2 regions of the Lysinibacillus sp. A1 genome follow, and region 2 is predicted to be linked to the other one. Evidence: riboswitches for the same ligand, from Rfam matches in the RefSeq annotation. Region 2 holds a riboswitch; the other holds the start of a gene.
What was found. Region 2 has a riboswitch for glycine ahead of PI85_RS09340 (amino acid permease). Riboswitches for the same ligand answer to the same signal wherever they lie in the genome.

Region 1 (7,897 bases), on a different contig from region 2:
CAGTTACAAACATACATCGCTAAATTTCAATTATATTACAACAGAGCTACCAAATGGCGTGTAAAAGAGCAAGCGCAATTTATTCAACGTTTATCTGTATTAATGCAGGAGGGCTACTTATTTCCACAGGCTATCTCAATGCTACTCCCTCATCATATAGATGTTCATGAGGAAATTCAGCAACAAATTGATGAAAAACTTAGGCAAGGTGAAGGTGTAACAAGCATTTTGGAAACATTGCAGTTGGCTAAACATCATTTAGTAGCGATCAAAGTGGCAGAAAACAATGGGCATTTGCTTGAAGTATTAAAAGGTGTGGCAATGCAAATGATTGTCGGTGAGCAAACAAAGAAAAAGTTAATTAAATTGCTTGTATATCCTGTCATGCTAATTTTATTTTTATTGTTGCTATTCTTTGTATTTCGAACGATTTTCTTACCTAATATTGAAAAGATGGTATCAAGTCGCTCGATTGAAGGTGAGAAGACAATTGTGGCGCTATCTAAACTATTACTGCATGTCCCCGATTTGGTGATGGTAACAGCTTCGATTGTAATAGTCAGTTTATTGGTTTTACACTTCTATCTCAAACGCCAGCCCATTCCCCGACGACTATCAATACTATTAAAAATCCCACTTTTTAAAATCTATATTCGACTCTCATGGACAAGACAATTTGCTGCCTATTTAGGAAGTTTGCTGCACAGTGGGTTTTCATTGCAGGCTAGCCTTCAAATTCTAGAAGAACAATCCTTTCAACCGTTTCTACAGCATCTGTCTCTGCGTATTAAAGAAAGGGTAATCTTTGGAGAGTCATTGACTCAAGCCGTACAAATGATGTCTTTTTTTCATAAGGATTTTGCTACCTTCGTAGAACATGGAGAACAGAGTGGCTACTTAGGGAAGGAACTTACATTATACAGCGAACTATTACTGGAAAAACAGGAACAACTATTGCAGAAGGTGCTCGCCTTCATCCAACCAAGCTTCTTTATTGTAATTGCTATATGTATTTTAGCGGCCTATGTCAGTTTACTATTACCAATTTATCATATGATTGATTTAGTTTTGGAGGACTAAGATGAAACATATTAAACAACAAAATGGTTTTACTTTAATCGAAATGCTCATTGTTTTGTTAATCATTTCCATCCTTATTTTAATTACAATTCCAAATGTTACGAAGCACTTCGCTACGATTGATGAGAAGGGCTGTGCTGCCTATATTAATATGGTACAGGGGCAAGTAGAAGCCTATAGAGTGGATTTTATGGCATATCCAACTTTAGAGGATTTAGTGAAAGAAGGCTATTTGAAAGAAAATGAAACAACTTTTCCTAATAAAGAAGAAATAGTTATTACGACTAAGGGAGAGGTACGTTTAGCAAATGTCGGTGCAGGTACGAATGGTTAATGAGAGAACGACAAAATGAATGGGGCTTTACGATCCTCGAAATGCTGATTGTTTTATTTCTTGTTATGAGTTTAACAGCCATTGTTAGCAAATTCTCTTTACAATTAGCGGAGTCAAAGGAATTAGATCGTTTTTTTACTCAAGTTCAACTAGACATTCAGTATATTCAAACCTATAGCATGAACCAGCGACAGTATATCGCGATGAAATTTGAAAGCTCTACAAGGCGCTACGTTATTCAAAAAGATGCTTTTTCCAATTTATATGAACGACCATTCCCTAAAGGAGTCGAATTTTTGCCTGATGAGAGCTCTATTTATACGATTGTTTATAATGTTAATGGCAATGTCAGGTCAGCTGGTACTATCGCGTTTCAAACGCAACAGGGAAAGAAAAAAGTAATCATTACATTAGGGCGAGGGAGAGCGAGAATTGAATGAGTCAGGCTATTCTTTTATTGAAACGATTTTGGCAATGGGCATCTTGATGTTACTTTGCAGCTCCTTATTGCCTATTACCTATACGATGAAAACGAATCTTATGAATAAAAAAATGGAAATGATTGCAGCTGAAACAGCGTATGAGGGCCTGAAATTATTTCAAGCTGTTCAACAAACTGAGGGCACAAGAATTATTGAACAGGTTGAGTATCAATGGGTGTTTAATGGTGAAGAAATTTGTGTTCGTTTTCACAACATACTCAAGCCACGCCAAAAATGTATTTCCCTTACAGGAAATGTCCATGAATAATGAGAAGGGCTATACCTTACTAGAAGCAATGTTTCAATTAATTGTGTTTGTGCTTATTTCTCATCTTTTTGTCCTAATTATGCTGTGGTATGCTGAAATGACCTCAACTATGCAAACGGATGAGCAGTCAAAATGGGAGCTGTTTGTGTATGATTTAAATAAAGGGTTAAAGGATATTTTAACGTTCTCCGTGCGGGATGATCACAAAAGAATCACTTTCCAGACCACAGAATCTATCCATTATATTGATTGCTATCGTAATACCATTCGTGAACAAGTAAATGGAGGACATGTTCCCATGCTAAATGGCATCAATAAATGTCAGTTCACTTATAGCGGAAATATGCTGACGGTAGCGGTGGAAATGCCTAGTGGTATGCAAAAGGAGCGAACCTTCTATGTGCCAATTATTGAAAAATGACAGTGGGGCTATTTTTTTAATCGCAATTGCATTATTATTTCTTGTAACTACTTTTCTTCTTGCGTATTGTATGTCATATGAAATGCAATTTCAAACATATGATGGGCTCGAAAAATTGAATGTTCAAGCTACGATAAATTTATTGGGACAAATTTTGTCAGACAGTGTAGAATCGTAGTTATAAGAAGGTGATTCGAATTGCGAAAAATATATTTAGTTGGTTTTATGGGTAGTGGAAAGAGTGCTTTAGGAAGACGTTTAAGCTTTTTATTAAAGATGCCATATTATGATATGGATCATGAAATAGTGAGACAGCAAGGAATGTCCATCCCGCAGATTTTTGAAAAGTACGGAGAGGCCCATTTTCGAAAAATAGAAACAGAATTTTTGAAAAGTTTCCGCGATGAGGCTTGTATTATTTCTACGGGCGGTGGAGTTGCGATGAATGCTGAAAATCGAAAAATTATGAGACGTAGTGGCTTAGTATTTTTTTTAGATGCTTCGTTTGAGGATATTTATAAACGAGTTCAGCATGATCCTAACAGACCGATCGTACAAAGCTCGACAAAAGAGGAGCTAGAAAGTCTGTATCATTACAGAAGGAAGTTTTATCGTGATGCAGGGCATATTCAGGTCCTGACAGAGGGCAGAACCATTCGTCAAATTTTAGAGTATTTGGTGTTCCAAGTAAAAAGACTTAAAAACGAACGATGAAGGATATAAAGTCTATTAATGTTCGTATTTTATTATCTTTTAAAAAATGATTGCCTTTTCAATGCATTTAATGTTAGGATATAGACAAATAAGTAACTAAATGTTCATTGAATACTAAATAGTACCAAGATGTATCTTGGGCGGATGATTATACGGGGAGAGAGCGTAATTAAACGCCACCGAAGGAGCAAGTAGCAATGGCTATGAATCTCTCAGGTAAAAGGACTCGTATAAGACGCAACTCTGGAGAGAGCTGTAGTATAACAATAGCAGCCACCAAAGGGGAAAGCCGACTAATTGGCAGTATCAACCATGCGAGTTAGTCTGGTGTAACTTTCAGGTGCAAGGACAGAGAATCCCGAAAAGGGGTTCGTCTGTCTTTTTTTATGTCTTTAGGTACGCCGTGAACCTTATTACTTTGCTAAGTCATGATTGTACCCATACAAAAAGCAGACGAACTACTACCAGTAAAAATGTAACTAACAATAAGGGGGCAAAAAAGAATGACGAATGAATTAAAACGTACACCTCTATTTGAAGAATATGCGAAATACGGTGCTAAGACGGTTGACTTCGGTGGATGGGAATTACCAGTTCAATTCTCCTCTATTAAAGATGAACATGATGCAGTACGTAATCGTGCGGGATTATTTGATGTATCCCATATGGGTGAAATTTTAGTAACCGGTCCCGATACATTAGATTTTTTACAAAATCTTTTATCCAATGATGTTTCAAAAATAGCTACTGGTCAGGCACAATACACAGCAATGTGTTATGAGGACGGCGGTGTTGTCGATGATTTACTAACGTATAAGCTAGCAGATCAACACTATTTATTATGCGTGAATGCAGCAAATATCGAAAAAGACTATGATTGGATGCTGGAAAATCAACATCAATATGATGTGACGATTGACAATCAATCGGAAGCCTATGCACAAATTGCCCTACAAGGACCTTTAGCAGAGGAAGTTCTTCAATCCCTAACTTCAACTGATGTAAGTGCCATTAAATTTTTCCGATTCCAAGAGAATGTAGAAGTTGCAGGACATAAAGTGTTAGTTTCTCGTAGTGGATACACAGGAGAAGATGGCTTCGAATTATATGGAGCACCAGAAGATATTAAAGCGCTATGGGGTAAAATTTTGGATGCTGGTCAAGACAAAGGTGTTGTTCCTGCAGGTCTAGGATGTCGAGATACACTACGTTTTGAAGCGGGTCTGCCACTTTACGGTCAAGAATTATCAGCAACCATTTCTCCTCTAGAAGCAGGTATTGGCTTTGCTGTGAAATTAAATAAAGAAGATTTTATTGGTCATGATGCATTAGTAGCTCAGAAGGAAAATGGTCTTCCACGCAAACTAGTCGGCATTGAAATGATCGATAAAGGGATTCCACGCCATGGCTATAAAGTATTTAAAGATGGTCAGGAAATTGGTGAAGTTACAACAGGAACACAGCTTCCTTCCTCAAAACGTAATGTTGGTCACGCGTTAATTGACAGTCAATTCACAACTATCGGAAATGAATTAGAAATTGAAATCCGTGGTAAGCAACTAAAAGTAATTACAGTTGAAACACCGTTTTACAAGCGTTCAAAATAATAGCTGAAAAGAGGGACCTACATTTATGAAACATCGTTATTTACCAATGACGGAGCAAGATCAAAAAGAAATGTTAGACGTAATCGGTGTATCCTCAGTTGATGAATTATTCGAGGATATTCCAGAGAAAGTACGTTTTAAAGGACTTTATGACATCAAGGCAGCAAAATCGGAATCTGCTTTATTAAAAGAGTTAACGGCACTTGCTGGTAAAAACAAAGACACAAATGCGAATGCATCGTTTTTAGGTGCAGGCGTTTATAACCACTACAAGCCCGTGATCGTGGATCATGTTATTTCTCGCTCAGAGTTTTATACAGCTTATACACCCTATCAACCTGAAATTTCACAAGGTGAGCTTCAAGCTATTTTTGAATTCCAAACAATGATTGCAGAGCTTACGGGTATGGATCTTGCTAACTCTTCTATGTATGACGGTGGTACAGCATTGGCTGAAGCAGGAATGTTGGCAGCTGGACATACACGTCGTAAGAAAATTTTAGTCTCTGAAACGGTACACCCAGAATATCGTGATGTTGTGGCTACATATGCCTATGGTCAATCTATAGAAATCGTTACAATTCCACATAAAGATGGTGTGACTGATATTGCAGCTTTAAAAGAGCTAATTGACGACAATACGGCAGCAGTTATTGCTCAATATCCAAACTTCTTTGGTCAAGTTGAGGATATTCAAGTAATTGGTGATATTGCGCATGAAGCAAAAAGCTTATTCGTAGTATCGTCTAACCCACTTGCCCTAGGTATTTTAACTCCTCCAGGTAAACTAGGAGCTGATATTTGTGTAGGTGATGCACAAGTTTTCGGTATCTCTGAAGCATTTGGTGGTCCACACTGTGGTTTCTTTGCAGTGACAACTAAATTAATGCGTAAGGTGCCAGGTCGTCTTGTTGGTGAAACAGTAGATGGTGAAGGACGTCGTGGTTATGTATTAACACTACAAGCACGTGAACAACATATCCGTCGCGATAAAGCCACTTCTAATATTTGTTCGAACCAAGCACTTCTTGCGCTTGCAGCTTCTGTAGCGATGACAGCTCTAGGGAAACAAGGTATTCGCGAAATGGCTACACAAAATATTGCGAAAACACGTTATGCAAAAAATGCCTTTGAAGCAGCAGGCTTTACAGTAGCATTCCAAGGTGCACATTTTAATGAAATCGTAGTGAAAACAAATAAATGTATGAAGGAAATCAATAAAGGCTTAATTGAAAAAGGTATTATTGGTGGATATCCTTTAGGTCAAAATTATGACTCTCTTAAAAATCATGTGCTAATTGCTGTGACTGAATTACGCACAAAAGAAGAAATTGATGCACTAGTTGCAGAAATGGGGGCTCTTCATGCATAACGAAAATCAAACACTCATTTTTGAAATTTCAAAAGAAGGTCGCGTTGGCTATAGTTTAGAAGCGCTTGATGTACCTGAAGTAGATCTAGCAGATATACTACCTGCTAATTTAGTACGTACAGAGGCAGCAGAATTACCTGAAGTATCTGAGCTTGATATCATGCGTCACTACACAGCACTTTCTCGTAGAAATCATGGTGTAGACTCTGGCTTCTACCCACTTGGCTCTTGTACGATGAAGTATAATCCAAAAATTAATGAAGCGGTAGCTCGTCTTTCTGGCTTTGCCAATGTGCACCCACTACAAGATGAGTCAACAGCACAAGGTGCTATGGAGCTTCTTTATGATCTTCAAACGTCATTAGTAGAAATTACTGGTATGGATGAAGTGACATTACAGCCAGCAGCAGGGGCACATGGAGAGTGGACAGCATTAATGATGATCCGCGCTTTCCATGAAGCAAATGGAGAAGGTCACCGTAACAAAGTTATCGTTCCTGACTCTGCTCACGGAACTAACCCAGCTTCAGCAACAGTAGCAGGCTTTGAAACAATTACAGTTAAATCAGATGAAACTGGTTTAGTTGATATTGAAGACCTTCGCAAAGTAGTAGGTCCTGACACGGCTGCCTTAATGTTAACAAACCCGAATACACTTGGTTTATTTGAGGAAAATATCATCGAAATGGCGGAGCTTATCCACTCTGTTGGCGGTAAAGTGTACTATGATGGTGCCAACTTAAATGCTGTTATGAGTAAAGCACGTCCTGGCGATATGGGCTTTGACTGTGTACATTTAAATCTGCATAAAACATTTACAGGTCCACACGGTGGTGGTGGTCCAGGTTCAGGTCCAGTAGGTGTAAAAGCTGATTTAATTCCATACCTACCAAAACCAGTACTTGTAAGAACAGAAGAAGGTGCATACCATTTCGATTACAACCGTCCACAATCTATCGGACGAGTAAAACCATACTATGGTAACTTTGGTATCAATGTCCGTGCCTATACGTACATCCGTACAATGGGTCCGGATGGCCTGAAAGCTGTAACAGAATATGCTGTATTAAATGCCAACTATATGATGCGTCGTTTAGAGCCATTCTACGATCTTCCATATAACCATCACTGTAAACATGAATTTGTTTTATCTGGTCATCGCCAAAAGAAATTAGGCGTTCGTACACTAGATATCGCAAAACGTCTGTTAGACTTTGGCTACCATCCACCAACAACATACTTCCCATTAAATGTGGAAGAGGCGTTAATGATTGAGCCAACAGAAACAGAATCTAAAGAAACATTAGACGCATTCTGCGATGTGATGATTCAAATTGCGAAGGAAGCGGAGGAAAATCCATCCATCGTTCAAGAAGCGCCACATACTACAGTTGTTTCTCGCCTAGACGAAACACGTGCGGCTCGTACACCTGTACTACGTTATCAAAAAGCTTAAAATTGACAAACCGCTCACTTTTTTAGTGGGCGGTTTTTATATGAGTTTTTTGTTATAATTTCCCTTAGATGGATTGTGGAAGGAGGGATTGACATGCAAACAACATCAGCGGAATTGAGTTTACCAACAAACAATCTATTAAATAATACATACAGCATCAAAC
Region 2 (7,897 bases):
CGCCTTTTTGAGCCGATCATTCATAGCTAGAGAAGCGACTATCTATTAGAAATTTTCAAAAAAATATTGTTTTTTTGGAGTACTTTGATTATTATACGAATATATAACGAAAATGTCGGTATATAAAAGGGGTTTTGATTTTACTAGATTTGCAAGGGGGCAAGAATCTTAAAGAACAACTGTAGCGGTGATGCAATCACTGCCATAAAGAGAAGGTTTTTGATCATGGGAGGGATATAAATGACAACAAATGACGTAACGAAAAAATCTAGAAATGTTATCCTTGCACTATTATTTTTAGGCTGGTCTTTAGGGAACTTAGATCGCTATATTATGAACTACGCAGTCGTTTCAATTACAGGCGATTTGCAACTGGATGCATCTTCGACGGGTATTATTTTAAGCGCTTTCTTTTTAGGCTATGCCATTATGCAAATACCAGGCGGCTGGCTAGCTGATAAATTTGGCGCAAAACGAATCTTGCTAATGGCTGTCATCATGTGGTCAATATTTACCGGACTTACGGCTATTGCCTGGTCTTTAACAGCGATGATTGTTATTCGTTTCTTATTCGGTATTGGAGAGGGTGGATTCCAACCATCTAGCTCTAAGATTATTGCCACGATTTTCCCGAAAGAAGAAAGAGGCAGAGCGATGTCGATTATGCTGACTTCTGGTGGGATTGTTTCGCTAATTGTACCGCTGTTAGCCGCTTATTTATTAGGAACGATTGGCTGGCGTATGATGTTTATCATAATCGGGGCTATTGGAGCGATTATTGCTTATTTATATTGGAAATACATTCAGCTCCCAAAAGCTGAAACAGCAGAGGCTGCTGAGACAGGTAGTCCGGCAGTTAAGGTAAGCTTTAAAGAACTTTTGAAAACACCGCTCATGTGGAATTTGATTATTGCTTATTTCTGTATTTATGCGGTGAACTGGGGATTAGTATCGTGGATTCCAACATACCTTCAAAAAAATCGTGGACTAGACTTAATGTCCATTGGTTGGGCACAAACGATTCCTGCTATTACAACGATTATTGGGGTGTATGGTAGCGGATATATTATCGATAAGCTTCCAAGAGGAATGGAAAAGGTGTTAGGCTCCATTTCCTGTGCAGTCATCGGTCTTTTATTGTATTTAATGTTTACAGCGAAAACGGTGACATTATTTATTGGCTATCAAACAGTTGTTTCTATCTTTATTGCGTTTGTCATTACGCTACTACCCGTAATTGTTCTAAAGAAATTGCCTTCGTCTATAACAGGCTCAGCTATGGGGATCGCGAATACAGGCGGACAGCTAGCGGGGTTTGTTACACCTATGGCTATTGGTTTTATGGTCGATGCCTTTAATGGCTCCTTTGATGCAGCCTTTTGGATGTTAATTGGATTCGCGCTCATTTGTATTGTGTCGCTTGTAACGTTAAACGACCAAAAAGGAGCATTATTGAAAGCATAATAAATAAATTGGAGGAACAATAATGAGTTTTCAAGAAAAAATTTCTACATTAATTGAGGCAAAAAAGGATGCAAGCGTGGCCTTAAGCGATGCAATTTGGGCTGTACCGGAGCTTCATTTTCAAGAACAACAATCAATGCAATATATGAAAGAGGCACTCGAAAACGAGGGTTTTCAAACTGAGGCTGGCGTAGCTGGGCTGGATACTGCGCTTGTTGGAACTTTTGGGTCAGGAAAGCCAGTCATCGCCTTTTTAGGGGAATACGATGCACTACCTGGCTTGAGCCAAAAGGGCGGTGTTACCATTCATGAGCCTCTTGAGAATGGGGGAAGTGGTCATGGCTGTGGCCATAATTTATTAGGAACAGGAGCATTTGCAGCAGCTGTTGCCGTAAAAGATTATTTAGAGCAACATCCACAATCCGCAACCATCCGTTTTTACGGTTGCCCTGCAGAAGAAAATGGATCTGGTAAAGCTTATATGGCGAAAGCTGGCTTATTCGATGATGTAGATATCGCCATTTCTTGGCATCCTGGTACGTTTTCAACGGTGATGACATGTAGCTCTCTAGCAAACTATGCTGTTACATTTAAGTTTACAGGTAAAAGTGCACATGCAGCAGCTGCTCCTCATCTGGGAAGAAGTGCATTAGATGCTGTTGAGCTAATGAACGTTGGGGTAAACTATTTACGAGAGCATATCATTCCAGAAGCAAGAGTGCATTATGCTATTACAAACTCTGGTGGAACATCTCCGAATGTTGTTCAACCATATGCTGAGGTTACCTATTTAGTGCGAGCACCTAAAAAGCAACAAGTGCAAGAAATCTATCAGCGTGTTGAACAAATAGCGAAGGGTGCAACGCTCATGACAGGTACTTCCCTAGAAATCGATTTTGAAGGTGCTGCTTCTAATTTAATAACAAATAAGACGCTTTATGATGCCATGTATCAACAAATACTTGAAATTGGCATGCCAGACTATACAATAGAGGATGAACAGTATGCTCAGGCTATTTTCAATACGTTTTCTCCTGAAGTACAAGCCTCTTCATTAGTTGGTCTACATAAAGACGATGTTCAACAATTACAAGGAAAAGTTATTGCTGATCATATTCCTCGAATGCTTCCTGAATTTATCATGGGTGGCTCTACGGATGTGGGAGATGTTAGCTGGAATGTGCCAACTGTTCAATGTACGGCAGTATGTATGGCATTAGGAACGCCACTGCATACATGGCAAGTTGTTTCTCAAGGTGTCACGCCTATCGCCCATAAAGGTATGCTACAAGCTGCTAAAATTATGGCGTGTACTGCGATTGAGTTATTGGGTAATCCAGTACTGATTGAGGAAGCTAAAAAGGAATGGCAAGAACGTCTTGATGGGGAGACGTATGAATCGTTAATTCCGGAGGGGACAATGCCTCCAAAGCGATAAAAGGATAGCAAAAATATGGATAGAGTCTTCATAGGAGAACTATGAAGACTCTGTTTTTGCACATTTTGAAAGGAGTCCACAGTAATGTCAACACAACCTAGTCACGATCAGCTTGTGGCACAATCGGTCACACAGTTTCGCTCTGCCGCAAAAGAAGGACAGTGCGCTAACTATATCCCTGCATTAGCTAAAAAAGACCCAAATCAATTAGCCATAGCCATTATTGGCACTGAAGGGCATGAAATTAAAGCTGGTGATACGTCAGAATTATTTACGCTTCAAAGTGTTTCCAAAGTAATCACCTTTATACTGGCCTGTATGGATCGAGGATTGCCCTATGTATTAGAAAGGGTGGATGTTGAGCCAACAGGAGATACATTCAACTCTATTATTCGCTTAGAAAGTCATCAGCCAGGAAAGCCCTTTAATCCAATGATTAATGCTGGGGCGATTACTGTCTCCTCTATGATGATTGGTCATTCACCACAGGAGAAGATTGACAAAATCCTACAATTTTTAGAGCAAATCATAGGTAAGCAATTAAGTGTCAACGAGGAAGTGTTTCAATCCGAGTGGCAAACAGCTAACCGTAATCGAGCACTAGCCTACTATTTAATGGATTCTGGTTTCTTAGACTGCCCAGTAGAAGCGGCTCTTGAGGTTTACTTAAAGCAATGTGCGATTGAAGTCAATGTATCCGATTTAGCGATGATTGGTTTAGTTATCGCTAATGATGGCTATCATCCGCTATTAAAGAAACAATTATTTCCTAAACAAGTGGCAAAATTAGCAAAGGCTTTAATGGTAACATGCGGTATGTACAATGCTTCAGGAAAATTTGCGGCGTTTATTGGACTTCCTGCTAAAAGTGGTGTTTCTGGTGCCATTCTTACCGCTGTCCCAGGTCATGCAGGATTAGATTCACCATTCCCTGCTGGCTGTGGCATAGGTATTTATGGACCAGCCATCGATCCTATTGGGAATAGTGTCGCAGGTGTCCAATTGCTGAAACATTTAGCGACAGAATGGGATATGACCATTTTTTAACGAATAGAAGATGACTTCAGAGTGAGCTCTGAAGTCATCTTTTTTTCATTTTATATAGAATGAATAGGGCAATAAACCAAATAGGTGTTAGTAGAAGAGCTGTACGTGTTGCCTCAGAAATAAACATCACAATTAATAGGAAAGCAAAAAACGCAAGCACTACGTAGTTAATAAAAGGTGTCAGCGGTGCTTTGAAGCTTGAGGCCTCATGTAGGGCACGATTTTTCCGTTTATAGATGATGTGAGAAATGATGATAATACTCCACACCCATATGAAGCAAATCGCACTAATAGTCGTTACGATACTAAAGGCATTCTCTGGCATTAGCTTACTTAACAGTGCCCCTACTGATACAACAATTGCAGAAATGACTAGTGCGTTACTTGGAACACTATTTTTATTGAGCTTAGCAAATGCAGGTGATGCTTGTTTATTTTTACCAAGATTAAAGAGCATTCGACTTGTTGAGAATAAACCACTATTACCAGCAGATGCGGCTGAAGTGAGCACAACAAAATTAATAATACCTGCAGCAATTGGAATACCCGCTAATGTAAATACTTGGACAAATGGACTGCTTGCGGCAGACATTTCATACCATGGATTGATACATAGGATGACAAACAGTGCCCCTACATAAAAGAGTAAAATTCGGAATGGTATTTTATTAATAGCAGAAGGAATGTTTTTTTGTGGGTCCGCAGTCTCGGCTGCCGATACCCCTACTAATTCCACACCGACGAAAGCGAAAATAACCATCTGGAAGGCCATTAAAAAGCCATATACTCCATTTGGAAACAGGCCGCCGTGGACCCAAAGATTATCTACTGAAACCGTCCCAGAGCTTGTTTGAAAGCCTGTCACTAACATAATAAGACCAAGGATAATGAGCGCCACAATGGTAATTACTTTAATGATAGCAAACCAAAATTCTAACTCCCCAAATAGTTTGACCGTTAATAAATTCAATAGTAGTAATACTACTAAACAACCAATAGCTGGAACCCACTGAGGGATATCAAACCAATATTGTGTATAAACCCCCACAGCGATAATATCTGCCATTGCCGTCATGATCCAACAGAACCAGTAGGTCCAGCCTGTTACATACCCTGCCCATGGCCCTATGTATTCGGAGGCAAAATCCGTAAATGATGTATATCCTGAATTCGAAAGTAATAGTTCGCCCAATGCACGCATAACAAAAAAGAGTGCCGTTCCGACAATTAAATAGGCAAGGATGATCGAAGGCCCTGCTAATGCAATGGCTTTCCCAGAGCCTAGAAATAAGCCGGTTCCTATTGTCCCACCAATGGCAATAAGCTGTACATGGCGATTTTTTAATTCACGTTTTAATTGTTGCTGTTCCACGTTAATCCCCCCAAAGATGCATAAAAAATGATGACTGGAAAAATAAAAAAGAGACTAGTTGTGACACTAGTCTCGGAAAAACGTCAGAATAACAAATACCATTTGATCACGGATGGTTCATGAAATCATCGTAACCATCATATGGCATCGCTTAAAAAAGCTGTTATTACTCCTCTGTCCTTTTGCCTGAGATAGTGAACCCTTCGGCGACGCACATTGCGCTCTCTCCAGAACTGCTCCTGCTATAGTTTGATCCATAGCATTCATAGCTTATTAATTTTTTATCATAAATATTATTTTAAGATATTATATATCCTAGCAGTGCTTTTACAATTATTCAACTAGAAATTTATATTATTTTCAGAAAAATAGAAGAATGTAGTGTATAAATGAAAATTACTAACGATAATTAGTATTTTTGGACATACAAAGATTTTCGTAGTATGCGCAAATACGAAAGGTTTATGTGAAGAAATGAAGAGGGGACAAGTGAGAGGAAGAGGATCATTATAGTATGAACGAGTGTAAGAAATAGCCGCTTAAAATTTTGCAATAGATATAATATAGTAGAAACTCTGAATTTTTTGTATAAAAAGAAGCCGTCTCCTAGTTCTTTGAGACGACTTTTTTTAGGGAAATATTAAAATTTTTTGGCTTTTATTTTACCTGTCCAAGTTTTGAAGCCGCCTTGAAGTTGGTAAATTTGGTTGTACCCACGTTTTTTAAGAAATAGTGCAGCACGTGAGCTACGGCCTGTATTTTGACAGTATAAATATACTGGTAAATCTGGGCGAATTTCTTTATAACGTTGACGTAATGTTGTGGAAGGAACATTTCGTGCGCCAAGAATGTGACCAGCATCAAATTCTTTTTGTTCACGAACATCGATTAGCTGCGCTTTACGATAGCCTTCAATAAATTGTTCTTGTGTTAAGTTGGTTACAGCTTTTTTGAGTCTTAGTGCATTAATACCGATGTATGCAATTACGACTACTAAAACGACACCGATTGTGATAAGTATGTCCAAGATTTTCTTACCCCTTTCTATCTTCTTTATTATTATAAAAGATGCGCTAGCGATAGTCCAATGAGTTTGATAAAATTAACTAGATTGTGGCGAATTCGTCGATATCGTTTGAAAAGCCACAACTTGAACTGTAACGTAATCTTCGTTAAGGTTGAACCGCAGGTGGGGCCTGAGGTATTTTTATAAATTGTAGGAGATGAACATATGACAACTTGGTATTTTTTAAATTCAGGGAAATGTAGTCCTTCTTTTAATATGGCACTAGATGAAGCATTACTTGATTGGCATAGTGAGGGGTTAATTCCACCAGTCATTCGTTTTTATGAGTGGGAACCGGCAACATTATCAATCGGTTATTTTCAGCAAGCCAAAAAAGATATAAATTTAGATGCTGTCCGTGAGCAAGGCTTAGGTTTTGTACGTCGACCAACTGGTGGACGAGCTGTGCTGCATGAGCATGAGCTCACATATAGTGTCATCGTAACAGAAAGCTATCCAAATATGCCAGAGTCAGTGACAGAGGCGTACCGTGTGCTAAGTGAAGGCATCTTGCAAGGTTTCCATAACTTAGGTATGGATGCCTATTTTAGTGTCCCTGATACAGAGGAGAAAAGAGCAGACTTAAAGAGTCCGAAAAGTGCAGTATGCTTTGATGCTCCAAGCTGGTATGAGCTGGTAGTTGAAGGGAAAAAAATAGCAGGAAGTGCGCAAACACGACAAAAAGGTGTTATATTGCAGCATGGTGCCATTTTATTAGATTTAGATCAGGAGAAATTATTATCGGTCTTTAATTTTTCGAGTGAAGAAGCGAAGGATCGTATGCGCAGAAAATTACCAGAGAAAGCAGTAGCGATTAACAGTCTTGTGGATGAACCTGTGACAGTTGAACAATGTGTGACTGCTTTTCGAGATGGTTTTGCAAAATCGTTGCAAATTGAATTAAAACCATTTACACTTTCTGAGGAGCAGTTAAAATATGTCCGTGCATTAGAAGAAAAAAAATATGCATCTGATGAGTGGAACTTCAAAAAGTAAAAAATGGTATAAAAAAATATTTTTAAGTGTTCAATCCTTGCTATTACAAGTAGTTACGATTCTATTGAAAAAAGCAAGAGTTGAATTGAAAATCTATATATAGTATCTTTTTTAAAGACATATACACAATATGTAGTGTTTAACAACACATGATATTGTGTATTTATTTTGTAAGGGAGGCAAAACGATGGTACTCACAAATCATCAACCCGATGTAAACAATCAATTTGAACAGTTAAACAAAGATATCGAACAATTCCCGCAGGTACACCCTGTAACGCCTGATATGCACATCACGCACAAAGGTGTATCAAGACTTGTCATGATCGATCGCTACTCGTTTAAAGACACAGAAAAGAAAACACTAAAAGCCGGTGACTTTGTTGTTTTAACGGTAAAAGCTGATCCAAAATTCCCTGCACGTGGTTTAGGGACAATTCAAAAGCTGGACATGACTACAAAAACAGCTGATATTTTGATTGAGGAAGATTATCGTAGCGTTTTAGACGATCCA

Region 1: another riboswitch for glycine. It lies ahead of gcvT (glycine cleavage system aminomethyltransferase GcvT); the one in region 2 lies ahead of PI85_RS09340 (amino acid permease).

What each region holds. Positions count from the first base shown of each region.
Region 1 covers NZ_JSZM01000006.1:33,760-41,656, reverse strand. The annotation lists gene comGA (competence type IV pilus ATPase ComGA) at 1-23, shown strand, start outside; gene comGB (competence type IV pilus assembly protein ComGB) at 1-1,080, shown strand, start outside; gene comGC (competence type IV pilus major pilin ComGC) at 1,082-1,414, shown strand; gene comGD (competence type IV pilus minor pilin ComGD) at 1,414-1,854, shown strand; gene PI85_RS04000 (hypothetical protein) at 1,847-2,164, shown strand; gene comGF (competence type IV pilus minor pilin ComGF) at 2,157-2,585, shown strand; gene PI85_RS03985 (shikimate kinase) at 2,784-3,299, shown strand; glycine riboswitch at 3,444-3,537, shown strand; gene gcvT (glycine cleavage system aminomethyltransferase GcvT) at 3,803-4,906, shown strand; gene gcvPA (aminomethyl-transferring glycine dehydrogenase subunit GcvPA) at 4,932-6,278, shown strand; gene gcvPB (aminomethyl-transferring glycine dehydrogenase subunit GcvPB) at 6,271-7,734, shown strand; gene PI85_RS03965 (serine/threonine-protein kinase) at 7,828-7,897, shown strand, end outside.
Region 2 covers NZ_JSZM01000011.1:323,436-331,332, reverse strand. The annotation lists gene PI85_RS09355 (MFS transporter) at 241-1,464, shown strand; gene PI85_RS09350 (M20 family metallopeptidase) at 1,487-2,902, shown strand; gene PI85_RS09345 (glutaminase) at 2,987-3,949, shown strand; gene PI85_RS09340 (amino acid permease) at 3,984-5,321, opposite strand; glycine riboswitch at 5,486-5,562, opposite strand; gene PI85_RS09335 (rhodanese-like domain-containing protein) at 5,962-6,348, opposite strand; gene PI85_RS09330 (biotin/lipoate A/B protein ligase family protein) at 6,553-7,383, shown strand; gene PI85_RS09325 (vitamin B12-dependent ribonucleotide reductase) at 7,571-7,897, shown strand, end outside.